DNA from 4 places in the Bradyrhizobium sp. 1200_D9_N1_1 genome. Region 1 is predicted to be linked to each of the others. Evidence: predicted binding sites of a transcription regulator. Region 1 holds the regulator's gene; each other region holds the start of a gene.
What was found. Region 1 encodes PhoB, which activates phosphate uptake and scavenging genes when phosphate is short. Its sites were predicted from a motif close to TGTCATNNANCTGTCAT; they were not measured.
Positions count from the first base shown of each region.

Region 2: a site for PhoB is predicted at 2,903-2,919, ahead of ugpB (sn-glycerol-3-phosphate ABC transporter substrate-binding protein UgpB). Genes of this name have one in related genera too.
Region 3: a site for PhoB is predicted at 2,809-2,825, ahead of AB5K84_RS31205 (Orn/Lys/Arg decarboxylase N-terminal domain-containing protein). Genes of this name have one in related genera too.
Region 4: a site for PhoB is predicted at 2,013-2,029, ahead of AB5K84_RS26920 (DUF47 domain-containing protein). Genes of this name have one in related genera too.

Region 1 is NZ_CP197226.1:8,803,580-8,808,389, reverse strand. It holds gene pstA (phosphate ABC transporter permease PstA) at 1-92, shown strand, start outside; gene pstB (phosphate ABC transporter ATP-binding protein PstB) at 89-910, shown strand; gene phoU (phosphate signaling complex protein PhoU) at 922-1,638, shown strand; gene phoB (phosphate regulon transcriptional regulator PhoB) at 1,661-2,368, shown strand; gene AB5K84_RS41685 (IS5-like element ISBj5_B family transposase) at 2,601-3,947, shown strand; gene AB5K84_RS41680 (GcrA family cell cycle regulator) at 4,156-4,665, opposite strand.
Region 2 is NZ_CP197226.1:109,866-114,675, forward strand. It holds tRNA gene AB5K84_RS00470 (tRNA-Ala) at 36-111, shown strand; gene AB5K84_RS00475 (MarR family winged helix-turn-helix transcriptional regulator) at 181-642, opposite strand; gene AB5K84_RS00480 (organic hydroperoxide resistance protein) at 795-1,220, shown strand; gene AB5K84_RS00485 (CaiB/BaiF CoA transferase family protein) at 1,399-2,601, shown strand; gene ugpB (sn-glycerol-3-phosphate ABC transporter substrate-binding protein UgpB) at 2,974-4,290, shown strand; gene ugpA (sn-glycerol-3-phosphate ABC transporter permease UgpA) at 4,340-4,810, shown strand, end outside.
Region 3 is NZ_CP197226.1:6,490,123-6,494,932, reverse strand. It holds gene AB5K84_RS31210 (GNAT family N-acetyltransferase) at 1-400, opposite strand, end outside; gene AB5K84_RS31205 (Orn/Lys/Arg decarboxylase N-terminal domain-containing protein) at 407-2,764, opposite strand; gene AB5K84_RS31200 (Lrp/AsnC family transcriptional regulator) at 2,991-3,470, opposite strand; gene ald (alanine dehydrogenase) at 3,612-4,727, shown strand.
Region 4 is NZ_CP197226.1:5,544,014-5,548,823, forward strand. It holds gene sugE (quaternary ammonium compound efflux SMR transporter SugE) at 1-226, shown strand, start outside; gene AB5K84_RS26915 (inorganic phosphate transporter) at 219-1,226, opposite strand; gene AB5K84_RS26920 (DUF47 domain-containing protein) at 1,326-1,970, opposite strand; gene AB5K84_RS26925 (branched-chain amino acid ABC transporter permease) at 2,127-3,095, opposite strand; gene AB5K84_RS26930 (branched-chain amino acid ABC transporter permease) at 3,097-3,966, opposite strand; gene AB5K84_RS26935 (ABC transporter substrate-binding protein) at 4,041-4,810, opposite strand, start outside.

The DNA.
Region 1 (4,810 bases):
TCGCCTGGAGCGGCGCGCTGCTGATCACGATTACCGTGCTTGCCCTGAATATTGGCGCGCGCATCCTTGGCGCCGAGAGGACCGCAAAATGAGTGAGCTTTCCGTATCGATGAGCGCGGCCGGTGGGCTGCCCCAGGCGCCGCTGCTGCCGGAAGCGCCGGCCAAGGTGACGGTGCGCAACCTCAACTTCTATTACGGCGAGCACCACGCGCTGAAGAACATCAACCTGACGCTCGGCACCAACCGCGTCACCGCGTTCATCGGCCCGTCCGGCTGCGGCAAGTCAACCCTGCTGCGCATCTTCAACCGGATGTACGACCTCTATCCGGGGCAGCGCGCCACCGGCCAGCTCATGCTCGACCAGACCAACATCCTCGACGGCAAGCTCGACCTCAACCTGCTGCGCGCCCGCGTCGGCATGGTGTTCCAGAAGCCGACGCCGTTCCCGATGACGATCTACGAGAACATCGCCTTCGGCATCCGCCTCTACGAGAAGATCTCGAAGTCCGAGATGGACGACCGCGTCGAGAAGGCGCTGCGCGGCGGCGCGCTGTGGAACGAGGTCAAGGACAAGCTCAACGCCTCCGGCCTGTCGCTCTCCGGCGGCCAGCAGCAGCGCCTCTGCATCGCCCGCACCGTCGCGGTGCGGCCCGAGGTGATCCTGTTCGACGAGCCCTGCTCGGCGCTCGACCCGATCTCGACCGCCAAGGTCGAGGAGCTGATCCAGGAATTGTCCGAGAACTACACGATCGCGATCGTCACCCACAACATGCAGCAGGCGGCGCGCGTCTCCGACAAGACCGCGTTCATGTATCTCGGCGAGCTGATCGAGTTCGACGACACCAGCAAGATCTTCACGTCGCCGAGCGACCGGCGCACGCAGGATTACATCACCGGCCGGTTCGGCTGAGGAGACGGGACATGGGTTCTGAACATACCGCAAAGGCCTTCGACACCGACCTCCAGGAGCTCACCCGGCTCGTCGCCGAGATGGGCGGGATCGCCGAGCGCATGATCGTCGATTCCGTCGACGCGCTGATCCGCCGCGACGTCGCGCTCGGCCAGCGCGTCGTCGCCACCGACACCGAGCTCGACGCGCTGCAGAAGCGCATCGAGGAGCGCGCCGTGCTCACCATCGCCCGCCGCCAGCCGATGGCGGTCGATCTGCGCGAGATCGTCGGCGCCATGCGAGTTGCGACCGATCTCGAGCGCATCGGCGACCTCGCCAAGAACATGGGCAAGCGCGTCGCGGCGCTGGAGACGGATTTCCATCCGCTCAAGCTGTTCCGCGGCCTCGAGCACATGACCGACCTCGTGCAGCAGCAGGTCAAGTCGGTGCTGGACGCCTATGCCGCGCATGATCTGCCGGCGGCGATGGCGGTGTGGAAGGGCGACGAGGAAGTCGACGCCATCTGCACCTCGCTGTTCCGCGAGCTCCTCACCTACATGATGGAGGATCCGCGCAACATCTCGTTCTGCATCCATCTGATGTTCTGCGCCAAGAACATCGAGCGGATCGGCGACCACGCCACCAACATCGCCGAGACCGTGTTCTACATGATCGAGGGCCAGGCGATCACCGACAAGCGGCCGAAGGGCGACATGACGACCTTCGCCACGACGGTCCCGAATACCTGAAGACTTAAGGAGCGACGACACCATGGGCGCACGCATTATGGTGGTTGAGGACGAGGAAGCTCTCACCGAGCTTCTCCGCTACAACCTCGAAGGCGACGGCTATGATGTGGAGACGGTGATGCGCGGCGACGACGCCGACACCCGCCTCAAGGAACACATCCCCGATCTGATCGTACTCGACTGGATGCTGCCGGGACTGTCAGGCATCGAGCTGTGCCGCCGGCTGCGGACCCGGCCCGAGACCAAGCAGCTCCCGATCATCATGCTCACCGCGCGCGGCGAGGAGAGCGAGCGGGTGCGGGGTCTTGCGACCGGCGCCGACGACTACATCGTCAAGCCGTTCTCGGTGCCGGAGCTCCTGGCGCGCGTGAAGGGCCTGCTGCGGCGCGCAAGCCCGGAGCGGCTCGCAACGGTGCTGGCCTATGGCGACATCGAGCTCGATCGCGACAAGCGCCGCGTCGCGCGCTCGGGCCGGCCGATCGACCTCGGCCCGACCGAATATCGCCTCTTGGAGTTCTTCCTGGAGCATCCCGGCCGCGTGTTCTCGCGCGAGCAGCTGCTCGACAGCGTCTGGGGCCGCGACATCTACATCGACGAGCGCACCGTCGACGTCCACATCGGCCGCCTGCGCAAGCTGCTCAATCTCGGCCGCGAGCAGGATCCCATCCGCACCGTCCGCGGCGCCGGCTACGCGCTGGATGATCGCTTTGCGAAGGCGGAGCAGACGTAGGGTTTGCAGGCGTTGGTTTAGCGGGCTACAGCCACACTCTCAGTGTCGTCTCGGACAAGCGTAGTCGTCCGTGAAGAAGGACTAAGCCACTGATCGGGAATCTCGATTTGGGCTAAGGGGCATTTCCAGATTGCAAGGTTTTGATGCTTTGGGCGTCAGAACCTTGCGATTTGGTTTTCGTGGATTCCCTCGAAGCGGGAAGCATGATTCCTTGTCTGCATCGGAGGGAACGATGCGGCCGAAGAAGCACAAGACGACGGGATCGAACGATCTGTTCCGGGCTCGGCTCGACCAGATCATCAATATGAAGCACGAGCTGGTTCTGCTCGCCGGCAAGGTCGATTGGGACTGGATCGACGGCGAGATCGCGCCGCTCTACAGCGAGAACGGCAGGCCCGGGATCGAGACGCGCTTCATGATCGGTCTGCTGTTGCTCAAGCACATTTACGGGCTGTCCGATGAGGAGGTGTGCGAGCGCTGGGTCCATGACCCATACTTCCAGTTCTTCACCGGGGAAGAGTTCTTTCAGCACACGTTCCCGCACGAGCGCTCGGACCTGAGCCATTGGCGCAAGCGGCTTGGCGACAAGCTGGAGTTGCTGCTGGCCGAGAGCTTGCGGGTAGCGCACGAGGCCGGTGCATTACGCAGCCAGGACCTCAAGCGGGTTACGGTCGACACCACGGTGCAGCCGAAGGCCATCACCTTTCCGACCGATGCCAAGCTGCTGCATGCGGCCATCAAGGGGCTCAACCGCCTGGCGATCAGGCACGGCGTCAGGCTGCGGCAATCCTATGCTCGCATCGCCAAGGCCGCCGCGATGATGGCCGGCCGCTACGCCCATGCCAAACAGTTCAGGCGGCATCAGCGGCAGTTGCGTATCCTGCGTAGCCGGCTGGGCCGGATCATCCGCGACATCCGCCGCAAGATCGAAGGCCAGCCAGCACTGGAGCAGGCGTTCGCCCTCCCGCTCGGCCGGGCCACGCAGATCCGCTCGCAGCAGCAGCGCCAGCGCGGCTGGAAGCTCTATTCCTTCCATGCCCCGGAAGTGGAGTGCATCGGCAAGGGCAAGGCCAGCGCGCCTTACGAGTTCGGCGTGAAGGCCTCCATCGTCACCAACAACCGCCGGGCTCCCGGTGGCCTGTTCGTGCTGCACGCCAGCGCACTGCCCGACAACCCCTACGACGGTCACACCTTGCGGGACGTCATTGACCGCACCGAGACACTCACCGGCTGTCCGATCGAGCGGGCCTATGTCGACAAGGGATACCGCGGCCACGACGCACAAAATCCCCGTCGCGTCTTCATCTCCGGCCAGAAGCGCGGCGTTTTCGGTGTCATCAAGCGCGAGCTGCGCCGCCGCTCCGCCATCGAGCCCATCATCGGACACCTGAAGGCGGAAGGCCACCTCGGGCGCTGCTACCTCAAAGGCCGCGCCGGCGATGCCGCCAACGTCGTCCTCTCAGCCGTCGGACACAACTTCCGCCGCATCCTCGCCTGGCTGAGATATCTCTTGTGCCTGTTCCTGGCCCAGCTATGGCGCACGCTCGCCCGGCCAGCCTCGATCAATCCGGCTTCTTAACGGACGACAAGCGTAAGCGCAGATCCGGGACCCATAATCACAGGGCGTGGTTGTCGCGCGAAGAAGGTAACTCCGAGTCCCCGTAGCCACATCTTGCGGTGGTTATGGGTCCCGGATCTGCGCGCGCTTCAGGCGCGCTTGTCCGGGACGACATCGAGTTTGTTGGGCCGTCAACGCGTGACGGCCGTCACTCGATTTCAGAACAAACTCACCGCGAGGGCTTCGCCGGTGCGCGCCGGCGATCCGCGGCGGGCTGATATGCCACGCGCGAGTGCTGCGCGCAGTAGGGCAGGCCCGACAGCGCCCTGCCGCCGCAGAAGAAGAAATCCGGGCTCGAGGGATCGCCGACCGGCCAGTGGCAGGTCGCCTCGTTCAGCTCCAGCAGCGACAGCCGCTGGCTCATCGGCACCACGTTGTCGTAGGTGACCGGTTCGGCCTCCACCTCGACCTCGAAGGCCTGCGCCAGCGCGGTGTTGCCGCGCGCAATGGGGCGGCTCACCCGCATCATGTGCTGCGCGGGGCGCGCCTTGCGCGGCCGCGGAGCCGCCGATGAGGGGCTCTTGGCGCGGCCGGATAGGCCGAGCCTGTGTACCTTGCCGATCACGGCATTGCGGGTCACGTTCCCGAGCTCGGCTGCGATCTGGCTGGCCGATAATCCGGCCTCCCAGAGCTTTTTCAACTGCTCGACGCGATCGTCGGACCAGGTCAAAACCGTCATTGCACCCTTTCCCTCGCCGTGCGGCTGCCATCCTGGCGCCTCGCGGCGAATGCCTAAGCCTCGAAAAACCCGTGCCGTCAGAATCCCTTAAGGCTCGCCGGGCGCGCCGATAACGCCCGAACGTCTACGCCGGTACATGAGGACT
Region 2 (4,810 bases), 8.7 Mb from region 1:
GGATCCCCCAGGATCCTCCCCACTGGAAGACTTAAGGGGCCATAGCTCAGCTGGGAGAGCGCTTGCATGGCATGCAAGAGGTCGGCGGTTCGATCCCGCCTGGCTCCACCAGCCTTCGCGAAGCGAGGGCTGCCGCGCCGAAGCCCGCAGGGCGAAGGCGGGCTTTGAATTAAATCTCAACTACTCCCCGATCACCGCATTGAGCCGGTCGCGCAGCGCGACGATCTCGTCTTTCATCGCCACCAGCTCCGACACCGAGCAGTCCGACGCCGCCAGGATCGACTGCGGCACGGCGCGCGCCTTGTCTTTCAGCGCGTGGCCCTGCGGCGTCAGCGCGATCAGCACCTGGCGCTCGTCCTCGCTCGAGCGGGTGCGCTTGACGAGGTGGGCGGCCTCGAGGCGCTTCAGCAGCGGCGTCAGCGTGCCCGAATCCAGAAACAGCCTCTCCCCGATGTCCTTGACCGGCACGTCGTCGCGCTCCCACAGCACCAGCATCACCAGATATTGCGGATAGGTCAGGCCGAGGCGGTCGAGCAGCGGCTTGTAGACGCGATTGAAGGCGTGCGCGGCCGAATAGACCGCGAAGCAGATCTGGTTGTCGAGCCGCAGCGGCGCGTCCGCTGCCGATGGTTTCCGAGCCATGGAGAATCTCACGAGGTTTGTCCGCATTGTGGGGCCGCGCCGCCGTACATTCAATTGCGAACAATTAAATGTGAGACGTCGCAATTTCAATTGCGCACAATCTAATTGTCTGCGATAGAGATCGCACCCCACCGAAACCCAGGGAGACGAAAATGTCCGTGAACGTCCTTTACAAGACCAGCGCAAAAGCCACCGGCGGCCGCGACGGCCATGCTGCGACCCTCGACGGCGCGCTCGACGTCAAGCTCACCACGCCGAAGGAGCTCGGCGGCGGCGGCGGCGCCGGCAACAATCCCGAGCAGCTGTTTGCGGCCGGCTACGCCGCCTGCTTCATCGGCGCGATGAAGTTCGTGGCCTCGCAGGGCGGCCCGAAGGTTCCCGCCGACGCCGCCGTCACCTCGACCGTCGGCATCGGCCCGCGCTCCGAAGGCGGCTTCGGCCTCGACATCGACCTCGCCGTCTCGCTGCCGGGCCTCGCCCGTGCCGAAGCCGAGGCGCTGGTCGCGAAGGCGCACCAGGTGTGCCCCTATTCCAATGCCACGCGCGGCAATGTCGACGTTCGCCTGACGGTCGTCTGATCAAACGGCGGATTGGCTGGCCCGGGATCCCCCTCGGGCCGGCCGCTTCCGTTTGAATTTGCCACCTCGCGGGATGGCCGCGCCGCGGCGCATACGGCTCCACGCCCGGCGCCATTGCTGGCGCAAAAAAACCTCGCTAGGCCTGTGATCCAACGATCGACACAGGGGAAGCGAAGGCATGACTGAAGCCGTTATGGGTGCAATGAGCGGACTGCGCGTCATCGATCTCACGCGCGTGCTCGGCGGCCCCTACTGCACCCAGATCCTCGCCGACCATGGCGCCGACGTGATCAAGGTCGAGCCGCCCGCCGGCGACGAGGTGCGCGACTGGGGCCCTCCCTTCCACGACGAGGACGCGGCCTATTTCATCGGCATCAACCGCAACAAGCGCTCGATCGGCCTCGACCTCGCCTCCGAGGGCGGCCGCGTCGTGCTGCTCAAGATGCTGGAGACGGCCGACGTCCTGATCGAGAATTTCAAGCCGGGCACGCTGGAGAAATGGGGCATCGGCAACGAGGTGCTGCGCGAGAAATTCCCGCGCCTCGTGCATTGCCGGATCTGCGGCTTCGGCGCCGACGGCCCGCGCGGCGGCAATCCCGGCTATGACGCCATCATCCAGGCCATGACCGGCATGATCGCGGCGACCGGCTCGCCCGAGAGCGGGCCGATGCGGATCGGCGTGCCGCTGGTCGACATCACCACCGGCCTCTATGCGGCGATCGGCATCCTGATGGCGCTGTCGGAGCGGCAGCGCTCGGGCAAGGGCCAGTTCCTGGAGACCACGCTGTACGAGACCGGCCTTGCCATCATGCATCCGCACACCGCGAACTATTTCATGCATGGCAAGCCGCCGGGCCTCACCGGCAACGAGCATCCGAATCTCGTGCCTTACGCGATCTTCCCGACCAAGACCGACAACATCTTCATCGGCGTCGGCAATGACGGCACCTTCCGCAAGCTCGCCAACGAGATCGGCAAGCCCGAACTCGGCACCGATCCGCGCTTTGCCCGCAACAAGGACCGCATCGCCAATCGCGAGGCGCTGCGCGCCGAGCTTGCCGCGGTGTTCAGCCAGCACGAGGCCGAGCCGCTCTGCAATCGCCTGCTCGCGGCGGGCCTGCCCGCAGGCCCGGTGCAGAAGATCGACCAGGCGTTGACGAACCCGCACACGATCTACCGCGGCGATATTATCGAGAAGGACTGGTACAAGGGCGTCGCCTCGCCGATCCGGCTCGATCGCAGCAAGCCGAGCCTGCGCCGGCTGCCGCCGAAATTCAGCCAGCACTCGGCGGAGGTGCTGGGCGAGTTCGGATATTCCAAGGCCGAGATCGACGCGATGGTCGAGAAGGGCACGGTCTGCGGCCCCGAGCGCAAGCGCTAGGGCAACGATGCTGCGCTCCCTCTCCCCCCTGCGGGAGAGGGTTGGGGAGAGGGTGTCTCCGCAATGGGACAATCCCCCAGAGGAGAGAGCCCTCACCCCCGCGCCTTCGGCGCGACCTCTCCCGCAAGCGGGAGAGGTTTTGGAGCCCGCGGCCTGATCGTCGACCTCACACGAGCAATGCCGCACTGCGGCGCGACCCACGCGTGTGCAGCGCGAACGGACGAGGCTGTCCGCGTCGCATTCGCCTATTTGACGGCTTCCCTTTTCCAGCGCTTGCCGCTTTCGTTTCGGCCGCTTACACAGTCATGTGAACGTCATATGGCGCTGCTAGCGCAAGCGCTTCTTTATTGACGGCCAAGGGAGGTTTTCTTGATGGCACTTCGACACTTTGGGGCGGCTGCCGCATTTGCAATCACGGTCGGCATGTCGGCCTCGCCGGCCCTGGCCGTGACCGAAATCCAGTGGTGGCACGCGATGACCGGCGCCAACAACGACGTCATCGTCAAGCTTGCCACCGACTTCAACGCGTCGCAGAGCGACTACAAGGTCATCCCGACCTACAAGGGCAACTATCCCGACACGATGAACGCGGGCATCGCCGCGTTCCGTGCCGGCAACGCGCCGCACATCATGCAGGTGTTCGAAGTCGGCACCGCGACCATGATGGCCGCGACCGGCGCCGTGAAGCCCGTCTACAAGCTGATGGCCGACGCCGGCGAGAAGTTCGATCCCAAGATCTATCTGCCCGCCATCACCGGCTACTACTCCACGTCGAAGGGCGAGATGCTGTCGTTCCCCTTCAACTCGTCCTCGACCGTGATGTGGGTCAACCTCGACGAGTTCAAGAAGGTCAACGCCGAGATCCCGAAGACCTGGCCCGAAGTGTTCGAGGTCGCCAAGAAGCTGCACGACAACGGTCATCCGACCTGCGGCTTCTCCGGCTCATGGATCACCTGGGTCAACCTCGAGCAGCTCTCCGCCTGGCACAACGTGCCGCTCTCGACCAAGGCGAACGGCCTCGACGGCTTCGACACCAAGCTCGAGTTCAACGGCCCGCTCCAGGTCAAGCATCTCGAGAAGCTGGTCGAACTTCAGAAGGACAAGACCTACGACTACGCCGGCCGCACCAACACCGGCGAAGGCCGCTTCACCTCGGGTGAGTGCGCGATCTACCTGACCTCGTCGGCCTTCTTCGGCAACGTCAAGGCACAGGCCAAGTTCAACTTCAACGCCGTGCCGATGCCCTATTATCCCGACGTCAAGGGCGCGCCGCAGAACTCGATCATCGGCGGCGCTTCGCTCTGGGTCATGGGCGGCAAGTCGGCCGAGGAATACAAGGGCGTCGCGAAATTCCTGACGTTCCTCTCCGACACCGATCGCCAGGTCTACATCCACAAGGCCTCCGGCTATCTGCCGATCACCAAGGCGGCCTATGAGAAGGCCAAGGCCGAGGGCTTCTACAAGGACCAGCCCTATCTCGAGACCCCGCTGCTCGAGCTGACCAACAAGGAGCCGACCGAGAACTCGCGCGGTCTGCGCCTCGGCAACATGGTGCAGCTGCGTGACGTCTGGTCGGAAGAGATCGAGCAGGCGCTGGCCGGCAAGAAGACCGCCAAGCAGGCGCTCGACGCCGCTGTCGAACGCGGCAACACGATGCTGCGGCAGTTCGAAAAGACCGCTGTGAAGTGAGGCATTGAAGCGGCAGGCCGCGACCCGGCCTGCCGCTTCTGCTGACATCATGCAAAAGCAAGCCATTTTCCAGTCAAAGCTATTGCCTTACGCGCTGGTTGCGCCGCAGCTCGCGATCGTCCTGATTTTCTTCTACTGGCCGGCCTTGCAGGCGGTGATCCAGTCCTTCCTGCTCCAGGATGCCTTCGGTCTGTCGAGCACCTTTGTCTGGTTCGACAATTACATCGAGCTGTTCAGGGATCCCGCCTATTTCGAGGCGATCGTCCGGACGTTCTTCTTCTCGTTCGCGATCGCCGTGTCGTCGCTGTCCTTTGCGCTGCTGCTCGCCGTCATGGCCGACAAACCGCTGCGCGGCTCGATGCTCTACCGCACGCTCCTGATCTGGCCCTATGCGGTCGCGCCGCCCGTGGTCGGCGTGCTCTGGATCTTCATGCTGCATCCCTCGCTTGGCGTGCTCTCGCGCTATCTGCGCGGCCTGGGCGTCGACTGGAATCCGCTGCTCGACGGCAACCAGGCCGCA
Region 3 (4,810 bases), 2.3 Mb from region 1:
AGCCGATCATCTGGCGGAAGCCGGCCGCCGCACAAACATCGACCAGCTCCTGGAGCAATAGCCGTCCGACGCCGCGGCCGAGATGCGCGTGGTGGACGTAGATCGAGTGTTTGGCGGTGTAGCGATAGGCCGGGCGCTTGCGGAACAGCACCGCATAGGCGTAGCCGACCACCTCGCCGCGATAGGTCGCGACCAGATGCGGCAGGCGGGTCTGCTTCAGGTTCTTGCGCCGGTCGCGCAGATCGTCCGGCTCCGGCGCGCCGGTTCCCTCGACATCGCGCGGCACGCCGTTGCGGACATGATGGCGGTAGATCGCTAGCATCGCCTCGACATCGCTCTCGCGCGAGGGGCGGACCTGGACCGGCTCGTCATCCGCGCGGATTGCGGCTGTCTCGTTCATCGGCACCTACTCGGCAACGACGTAAGTATAGAGCCCGATACGGCCCTGGGCATCGATCTCCTTGTAGACGCCCTGGATTTCGACGTCGAAGCCCGGGAACGTGTTGAAGCAGGTCTCGAACATCTTGAGATAATCGACCATGGGCTTGGCGCGTTCCGTCAGCCGCTCGCCGGGCACGATGGTGGCGATGCCGGGCGGATAGACTACGAAGGGCGTGGTGGCGATGCGGCCCGCGATCGCCTCGATCGGCAGATAGTCGACGTCGTTGCGGAACAAATAGCGGGCGGCATCGCGGGGCGACATCGCGATCTCAGGCATGTGCTCGGGCATGAACTGCCGCGCCTGGAGCGCGCTGACATCGGCGGCGCGGAAGAAACGGTGCATGTCGCCGCAGAGATCGCGCAGCCGCACGCCGGCATAGCGCGCCTGCCGCCGCTGGTAGAATTCCGGGATTGCGTCCGCCAGCAACGCATTGTCGTCGTGCAGCCTCTTGAAGGCGACGAGGCCGGAGATCAGCGTGCCGGCCTTGCTCGCCTCGACGCCGGGAGTGAGCAGGAAGAGCAGGGAGTTGAGGTCGTTCTTCTCGGGCACGATGCGGTTCTCGCGCAGATATTGCGCGACGACGGGGGCGGGGATGCCGTGCTCGGCATAGGCGCCGGTGGTGCGATCGAAGCCAGGCGTGAGCAGCGTCAGCTTGTTCGGATCGGTCATGGCAAAGCCTTCCGCGAGATCGGGAAAGCCGTGCCAGTTGGTATCCGGAGAGAGTTGCCACAAGGCGGGATTGGTGGCGAGCTCGTCGGTGGACAGCGTCTCCCAGGCGACATTGTGGGCGGCGCCGGGGCGACTGACGTCGGGGATGGCGACGCGATCCGGGACGAAGGGCTCGAAGAACCAGCGCCGATCGGGGTTCTGCTCCTTCTCCTCGAACTCACGCCGCATTGCGCGGATCTTCTTGCGCAGCTCGATGCCGAGCCGGATCGTGTCGTCCCACAGCACTTCGCCGGAGCGCCCCTTCATCATCTGCGCGCCGACGTCGAGGGATGCGAACAGCGGATAGAACGGTGACGTGGAAGCGTGCTGCATGAAGCTTTCGTTGAAGCGGCGATGCTCGACGCGCCGCTTCTGGCCGCGGATGTGACGGTCCTTGATGTGGATTTGCGAGGCCTGCGAGAAGCTCGCGAGTTGCTTGTGGGTCGACTGCGTCGCGATGATGCCGGGCGCTTCCGGGGGAAGGTTCGCGAGGCCCATGGCGAAGCGGCCGGCATAGAGCGGGTGGAATTTCATGAAGCCGGCCCAGGCCTCGTCGAACAGGATGTATTCGCAGAGATGGCCGATGCGCTTCAGGATCATCTCGGCGCTGTGGATCGAGCCGTCATAGGTGCACTGTTCGACCACGGCGACGCGGAACGGCCGTTCCTTGCGCCAGGCGTCGCGATCCCTAACCAGCGGATGGTTGCGGATCGCCTCGCGCAGCGCCTTCTCGTCGAGCACGTCCCAGCGCATCGGGCCGATCAGGCCCCAGGCGTTGCGAATGGTCGGGACGTAGACCGGGATGCCGCCATTGATCATCAGCGCGCCGTGATGAGCGGCCTTGTGGTTGTTGCGGTCGAACAGCACGAGATCGCCGTCGGTGACGAGCGCGCCGAGCGCGACCTTGTTCGAGGTCGAGGTGCCGTTGAGCACGAAATAGGTCTTCTCCGCGCCGAAGATCGCCGCTGCCTCCTTCTGCGCCTTCAGCGCCGGGCCCTCATGGGTAAGGAGGTCGCCGAGGTCGAGCACGGAATTGTCGAGGTCGTCGCGGAACACGGATTCGCCGAGATGCTCGACGAACACCCGGCCGATCGGGCTGCGATTGTAGAACACGCCGCCATTGTGGCCCGGACAGGTCCAGAGCTGGTTGCCTTCCTCGGCATAGTCGACCAGCGCGCCGAAGAACGGCGTCTTCAGCGTCTCGGCATATTGCTTGAGCCGGCTGATCAGGTTCTTGGCGATGAAGGTCGGCGTCTCCTCGGAGAGGAAGACATAGCCGTCGATGAAGTCGAGCACCTCGACCGGCAGATCCTCGAACCGCTTGCGCCGGATCAGCAGGATGATCGGGAAGTCGAGGCCGCGGCGCCGCATCAAATTGATCAGCGCCGAGGTCTTGCCCTCCAGGCCCTTCTTGCCCCAGTCCACCACCATGCAGCCGATCGCGGCGTCGGTCTGCACCGCGATCTCCGCGTCCTCCAGCTTGCGGGCCCGGACGACCTCGAAGCCGGAGCGCTGGATTTCCTCGATGATCTGGTTGAAGCGGACGCCTTCGAGGTCGTCGGCGTCGAACACGGGTGCGGCGAACAGGAAGTTGAAGCGCTTGAAATAGTCCATTGTCTGTCCCGAATGTACTGGAGACACAGCTCTCGGCACATTCGATGACAGTTGGATGACAGGAGCTGCGGCTGGCGTTTCGCCTCTCCCCGCTTGCGGGGAGAGGCGGATTGCGCAGCAATTCGGGTGAGGAGGAGCTTCCGCGAGTCCGACTATCACCGCCTTTGTGGGTGCAGCCCCTCACCCCAAGCCCTCTCCCGTAAGAACGGGGAGAGGGAGAAGTCCGCTACCGCTTGGCCTCGCTGAACACCACCGTCGGCACGGCGCGGTTGACGACTTCACGCAGCGCAAAGCTCGATTGCACCCGCGCGACGCGCGGCAGGCGTGACAGCTCGGTGCGGTGGATGCGCTCGAAATCCTGGATGTCGCGCGCGAGCACGATCAGGATGTAGTCGTCGGTGCCCGACATCAGGAAGCAACGCACGACGGAGGGGCATTTCACCACCTCCGCCTCGAACGCTTTCAGCGCCTCGTCGCTCTGGCTCTCCAGCGCAATGCGCACCAGCACCGTCGTGGTGAGGCCGAACTGCGCCAGGTCGAGCGCGGCCTGATAGGCCTGGATGTAGCCGTCGTCCTCCAGCGCCTTCTGCCGCCGCGCCAGCGCCGTGCTGGATAGTCCGACCTTGTTGGCAAGCTCGGTGTGGCTGGCCCGCGCGTTGGTCGTGAGTTCCGCGAGGATGGCGAGGTCTTTCCGGTCGAGGGCCAATGTTTCGTTTCCAGCGTGAAAGGGCACTTCGGCGCCGGAAACCGGCGCGGAGATCGCGAAACTAGCTGATATTTGCACGAAACCAAACTGGACCCGTCGCTACCATGGCGAGGTGAATCAAGACGTTGGAAGGAGCCCAGGATGCGTGTCGGTGTGCCCAAGGAGATCAAGGTGCAGGAATATCGCGTCGGGCTCACCCCGGGCGCGGTCCGTGAATATGTCGCGGCCGGGCATCAGGTGACGGTCGAGACCGGCGCCGGCAGCGGCATCGGTGCCTCCGACGAGGTCTATCGGCGGGCAGGGGCGGAGATCGCCGGAAGCGCCCGCGACGTCTTCGCCAGCTCCGACATGATCGTGAAGGTGAAGGAGCCGCAGAAGAGCGAATGGACCCAGCTTCGCGAAAGCCAGATCCTGTTTACTTACCTCCATCTTGCACCGGACCCCGAACAGGCCAAGGGCTTGCTCGCCTCCGGCTGTACGGCGATCGCCTATGAAACCGTCACCGACGCGGCCGGTCGCCTCCCCCTGCTTGCGCCGATGAGCGAAGTCGCCGGCCGCCTCGCCATCGAGGCCGCTGGCGCCGCGCTCAAGCGGTCGGCCGGCGGTCGCGGGCTTTTGCTGGGCGGCGTGCCCGGCGTGCAGCCGGCGCGGGTCGTCGTGCTCGGCGGCGGCGTGGTGGGAACACAGGCCGCGCGCATGGCCGCGGGCCTTGGCGCGGAGGTCACGGTGATCGATCGCTCGATTCCCCGGCTGCGCGAGCTGGATGATGTCTTTCTCGGACGGGTGCGCACCCGGTTTTCAACCATCGAGGCGGTCGAGGAGGAGGTCTTTGCCGCCGACGTCGTGATCGGTGCGGTGCTGGTGCCGGGCGCGAGCGCGCCGAAACTCGTCACGCGCGCGATGCTGAAATCGATGCGGCCGGGCGCGGTGCTGGTCGACGTCGCCATCGACCAGGGCGGTTGCTTCGAGACCTCTCATGCGACCACGCACACGGACCCGACCTACGAGGTCGACGGCGTCGTGCATTATTGCGTCGCCAACATGCCGGGTGCGGTGCCTGTCACGTCGAGCCAGGCGCTGAACAATGCGACGCTGCCGTTCGGCCTGATGCTCGCGAACAAGGGTTTTGCGGCGGTGCTGGAGAACCCGCATTTGCGCAACGGCCTGAATGTCCACCGTGGCCGCATCACCAACAAGGCGGTCGCGGAAAGCCTCGGGCTGGAGTTCGCTCCGGTGGAGACCGGGCTCGCGGCGTAGACGGGCCGCCAGTTCCGTCATTGCGAGCGTAGCGAAGCAATCCAGAGTATCTCCACGCAAAGATTCTGGATTGCTTCGCTGCG
Region 4 (4,810 bases), 3.3 Mb from region 1:
TCCCTCCGTCATCACGCTCGCGGCGATGGCGGGCAGCGTCATCCTGCTTGGGCTCGCGCTCAAATCGCTGCCCGTCGGGACCGCCTATGCGGTGTGGACCGGCATCGGCGCGGTCGGCACGGCGACGCTCGGGATCATCCTGTTCGGCGAGCCGGCGACCGCGCTTCGCCTGGCCAGCATCGGACTGATCGTTGCCGGTATCATCGGGCTGAAGCTCGTTACTTGACGAAAATCCTGACGGCCCACCAGGTCAGCGCGGCGACGATCGCCGAGGCCGGCATCGTGATCACCCAGGCATAGACGATCGAGCTGGCGACGTTCCAGCGCACCGCCGAGAGGCGGCGGGCGGCGCCGACGCCGACGATGGCGCCGGTGATGGTATGGGTGGTCGAGACGGGAACCCCGAGGAAGGTCGCCATGAACAGGGTCGCGGCGCCGCCAGTTTCGGCGCAAAAGCCCTGCATCGGCGTCAGTTTCGTGATGCGCAGGCCCATGGTGCGGACGATGCGCCAGCCGCCCATCAGCGTGCCCATCGCCATCGCGGCCTGGCAGGACAGCACGACCCAGAACGGCACCGAGAATTCGCTGCCGAGATGGCCCTGTGAATAGAGCAGCACGGCGATGATGCCCATGGTCTTCTGCGCGTCATTGCCGCCATGGCCGAGCGAATAGAGCGAGGCGGAGGCGAATTGCAGGATGCGGAAGGCGCGATCCACGGCGAAGGGCGTCGATCGCACCGAGGCCCAGGAGACGATCGCAACCAGCAGCATCGCCAGCAGGAAGCCGACCAGCGGAGACAGCACGATGGCGATCACCGTCTTGGACAATCCGCTCCAGACCGCCGCCGAAATCCCGGCTTTGGCCACGCCGGCACCGAACAACCCGCCGATCAGCGCATGCGACGACGAAGACGGGATGCCGAGCGCCCAGGTCACGAGGTTCCAGACGATGGCGCCGACCAGCGCCGCGAAGATCACGTGGGCATCGACGATTGAGGGATCGATAATGCCGGTGCCTATGGTCTGGGCGACGTGCAGCCCGAACACCATGAAGGCGACGAAATTGAAGAAAGCGGCCCAGAACACCGCGAATTGCGGCCGCAGCACGCGGGTCGAGACGATGGTCGCGATCGAATTGGCAGCGTCATGCAGGCCGTTCAAGAAGTCGAACAGCAGCGCGACGGCGATCAGTCCGACCAGGACGGGAAGACCCAACGCAGCATCCACGGCGAGGCCCCTGCCTTAAAGTTTTCGCATGATCTCCGCGCAAACGCGTTCCGCGTTTGTCGCGAAGGAAAACCGCTGCACATTTTTCCGGATCATGCGCTACACTTGCTCGATGACGATGCTGTTGATCTCGTTTGCGACGTCGTCGAAGCGATCGGCGACCTTTTCGAGATGGTCGTAGATCTCGACACCGACGATGAAATCCATCGCGTTGCCGTCGCGGTGCTTGAGGAACAGCTCCTTCATCCCGATGTCGTGGAGATCGTCGACCCGGCCCTCGAGCTTGGTCAGCTCTTCCGTGATGGCGGTCAGCATGGCCACGTTCTTGCCGATCTGCTGCATCAGGGGCAGCGCACGGCCGACCAGATTGGCGCATTCGATCAGAAGCCCGCCGATCTCGCGCATCGGCGGCTCGAAGGCGCGGACCTCGAACAGCATCACGGCCTTGGCGGTCTGCTGCATCTGGTCGATGGCATCGTCCATCGAGGTGATGAGGTTCTTGATGTCGCCGCGGTCGAACGGCGTGATGAAGGTGCGGCGCACCGCCGTCAGCACCTCACGGGTGATGTTGTCGGCATCGTTCTCGAACTGGTTGACGCGCTGGCAATAGACCGGCGTCTCCTCGCCCCCGTTGAGCATGCCCTGGAGCGCGATCGAGCCCTGGATCACGGTCTGGGCATGGCGGTCGAACAGGTCGAAGAACCGTTCTTCCTTGGGCAGGAAAGCGCGAAACCATCGCATCATGGGGATAGACTACCGGTTGGAAATGGCCCGGCCCGGAAGGGCCGTCACGAAACTGTCATAGACCATTTTCGGTCCGCGCGCGTGCCACCTCACGCCCGCGGCGCCGGATCATCCACCACTTTCACGAAGCGGGTAAATTGACCTTAAATCAATTACTTAGAGCGAACGCCGGAAGTAATGCGCGATTTCACCGACGACGCCGCGGCGGAAGGTGAGCACGCAGATCACGAAGATCGAGCCCTGGATCACCGTCACCCATTGGCCGAAGCTCGCCAGATATTGCTGCATGGCGATGATCACGAAGGCGCCGACCACGGGTCCGAAGATGGTCCCGAGACCCCCGACCAGCGTCATCAGCACGACTTCGCCCGACATCGACCAGTGTACGTCGGTGAGCGAGGCATTTTGCGCCACGAACACCTTCAGCGATCCGGCGAAGCCGGCCAGCGTGCCCGACAGGACGAAGGCCAGGAACTTGTACTGGTCGGTCCGGTAGCCGAGCGAGATCGCGCGCTGCTCGTTCTCGCGGATCGACTTCAACACCTCGCCGAACGGCGAGTTGATGATGCGGAAGATCAACAGGAAGCCGGCGAGGAAGCCGACCAGCACGACGTAGTACAGGACCGTCGGCTTGGAGAGATCGAGGACGCCGAACATGTGCCCCTGCGGAATGCCCTGAATGCCGTCTTCGCCATGGGTGAACGGCGCCTGGAGGTAGATGAAGTACAGGAGCTGCGACAGCGCCAGCGTGATCATCGAGAAATAGATGCCCTGGCGGCGGATCGAGATGTAGCCGGTCACGATCGAGAGCACGAAAGCACCGGCGACGCCGACGAGGATGCCGAGCTCCGGCGGCAACGCCCACACCTTCAGCGCATGCGCGCTGCAATAGCCGGCCGTGCCTAAGAACATCGCGTGGCCGAACGACAGCAGGCCGCCATAGCCGATCAGAAGGTTGAAGGCGCAGGCGAGGAGCGCGAAGCACAGCGCCTGCATCACGAAGAACGGATAGACCCCCGTGAACGGCACCGACGCCAGCAGCAGCGCCATCACCGCAAACACGATCATCTCGTCACGCATCGCGCGCGGGGTCGCCCGCAGCGTATCGTCCGTCAAGGCTGTCATATCAGGCCGCCCTTCCCGTCAATCCCGATGGCTTCACCAAGAGCACCAGCACCATCAGCACGAACACGACGGTGTTGGAGGCCTCGGGGTAGAAATACTTGGTCAGGCCCTCGATCACGCCGAGAGCGAAACCGGTGATGATCGAGCCCATGATCGATCCCATGCCGCCGATCACCACCACGGCAAACACGACGATGATGAGGTCGGCGCCCATCAGCGGCCGCACCTGGTTGATCGGCGCCGAGAGCACGCCGGCGAGCGCGGCAAGGCCGACGCCGAGACCGTAGGTCAGCGTGATCATGCGCGGCACGTTTATGCCGAAGGCGCGGACCAGCGTCGGGTTTTCGGTCGCGGCGCGGAGGTAAGCGCCGAGCCGCGTCTTCTCGATCAGGTACCAGGTCGCCAGACACACGATAAGCGAGAACACGACGACCCAGCCGCGATAGACCGGAAGGAACATGAAGCCGAGATTCATGCCGCCCTTGAGCTGGTCAGGAATGGCATAAGGCAGGCCCGACGATCCAAAATAGTTCTGGAACACGCCCTGCACGATCAGCGCAATGCCGAAGGTCAGCAGCAGGCCGTAGAGATGGTCAAGCCCGGTCAGCCATTGCAGCATGGTCCGTTCCAGGATCATGCCGAAGATGCCGACGACGATCGGAGCGACGATCAATGCCGGCCAGTAGCCGATACTGAGATAATCATTGTTCAGCAGGAAATAGGCGACGAAGGCGCCCATCATGTAGAGAGCGCCGTGGGCGAAATTGATGATGTTGAGCATGCCGAAGATCACGGCAAGCCCGAGACTGAGCAGCGCGTAGAACGAGCCGTTGATCAGTCCCACCAGTAGCTGAGCGTAAAGTGCCTGCATCGATCCCGCACCCGGTCCCTTCGGCGTTCCCCTGAAAGTCGCCCGCAGGCCTCAAAGGCCTGCGGGCCGTTATCCTACTTCTTCAACAGCGCGCACTTGCTCTCGGACAGCGGCGTGAAGGCCTGATCGCCCGGCACCGTGCCGACCAGCTTGTAGAAGTCCCACGGGCCCTTGGACTCCGAGGGCTTCTTGACCTCGAACAGATAGGCGCTGTGGATGGTGCGGCCGTTCGGCTGGATCTCGCCCTTGCCGAACAGATCGTCCTCCGTCGGCATCGACTTCATCTTCTCGACGACCTTGACGCCGTCGTGAGGATTGCCGCCGAGTGCGTCCAGCGCCTTGAGATAGTGGCGCACGCCGGCATAGACGCCGGCCTGCACCATGGTCGGCGGCGCGTTGTTCTTCATTTTCGAGGCGAAGCGCTTCGAGAACGCCCGGGTCTGGTCGTTCATGTCCCAGTAGAACGTCTCGGTGAAGTTGAGGCCCTGCGCGGTCTCCAGACCGATCGCCTTGACGTCGGTGAGGAACAGCAGGAGCGCGGCGAGCTTCTGGCCGCCCTTGACGATGCCGAACTCGGCCGCCTGCTTGATGGCGTTGGTGGTGTCGCCGCCGGCATTGGCAAGGCCGATGATCTTGGCCTTGGAGGCCTGCGCCTGGAGCAGGAAGGACGAGAAGTCCGGCGTGTTCAGCGGATGCTTCACGCCGCCGACCACCTTGCCGCCATTGGCGGTGACAACGGCCGTTGTATCGCGCTCGAGCGCCGCACCGAAGGCGTAGTCCGCGGTCAGGAAGAACCAGCTGTCGCCACCCGCCTTCACCAGCGCCTGGCCCGTGGTGTGGGCCA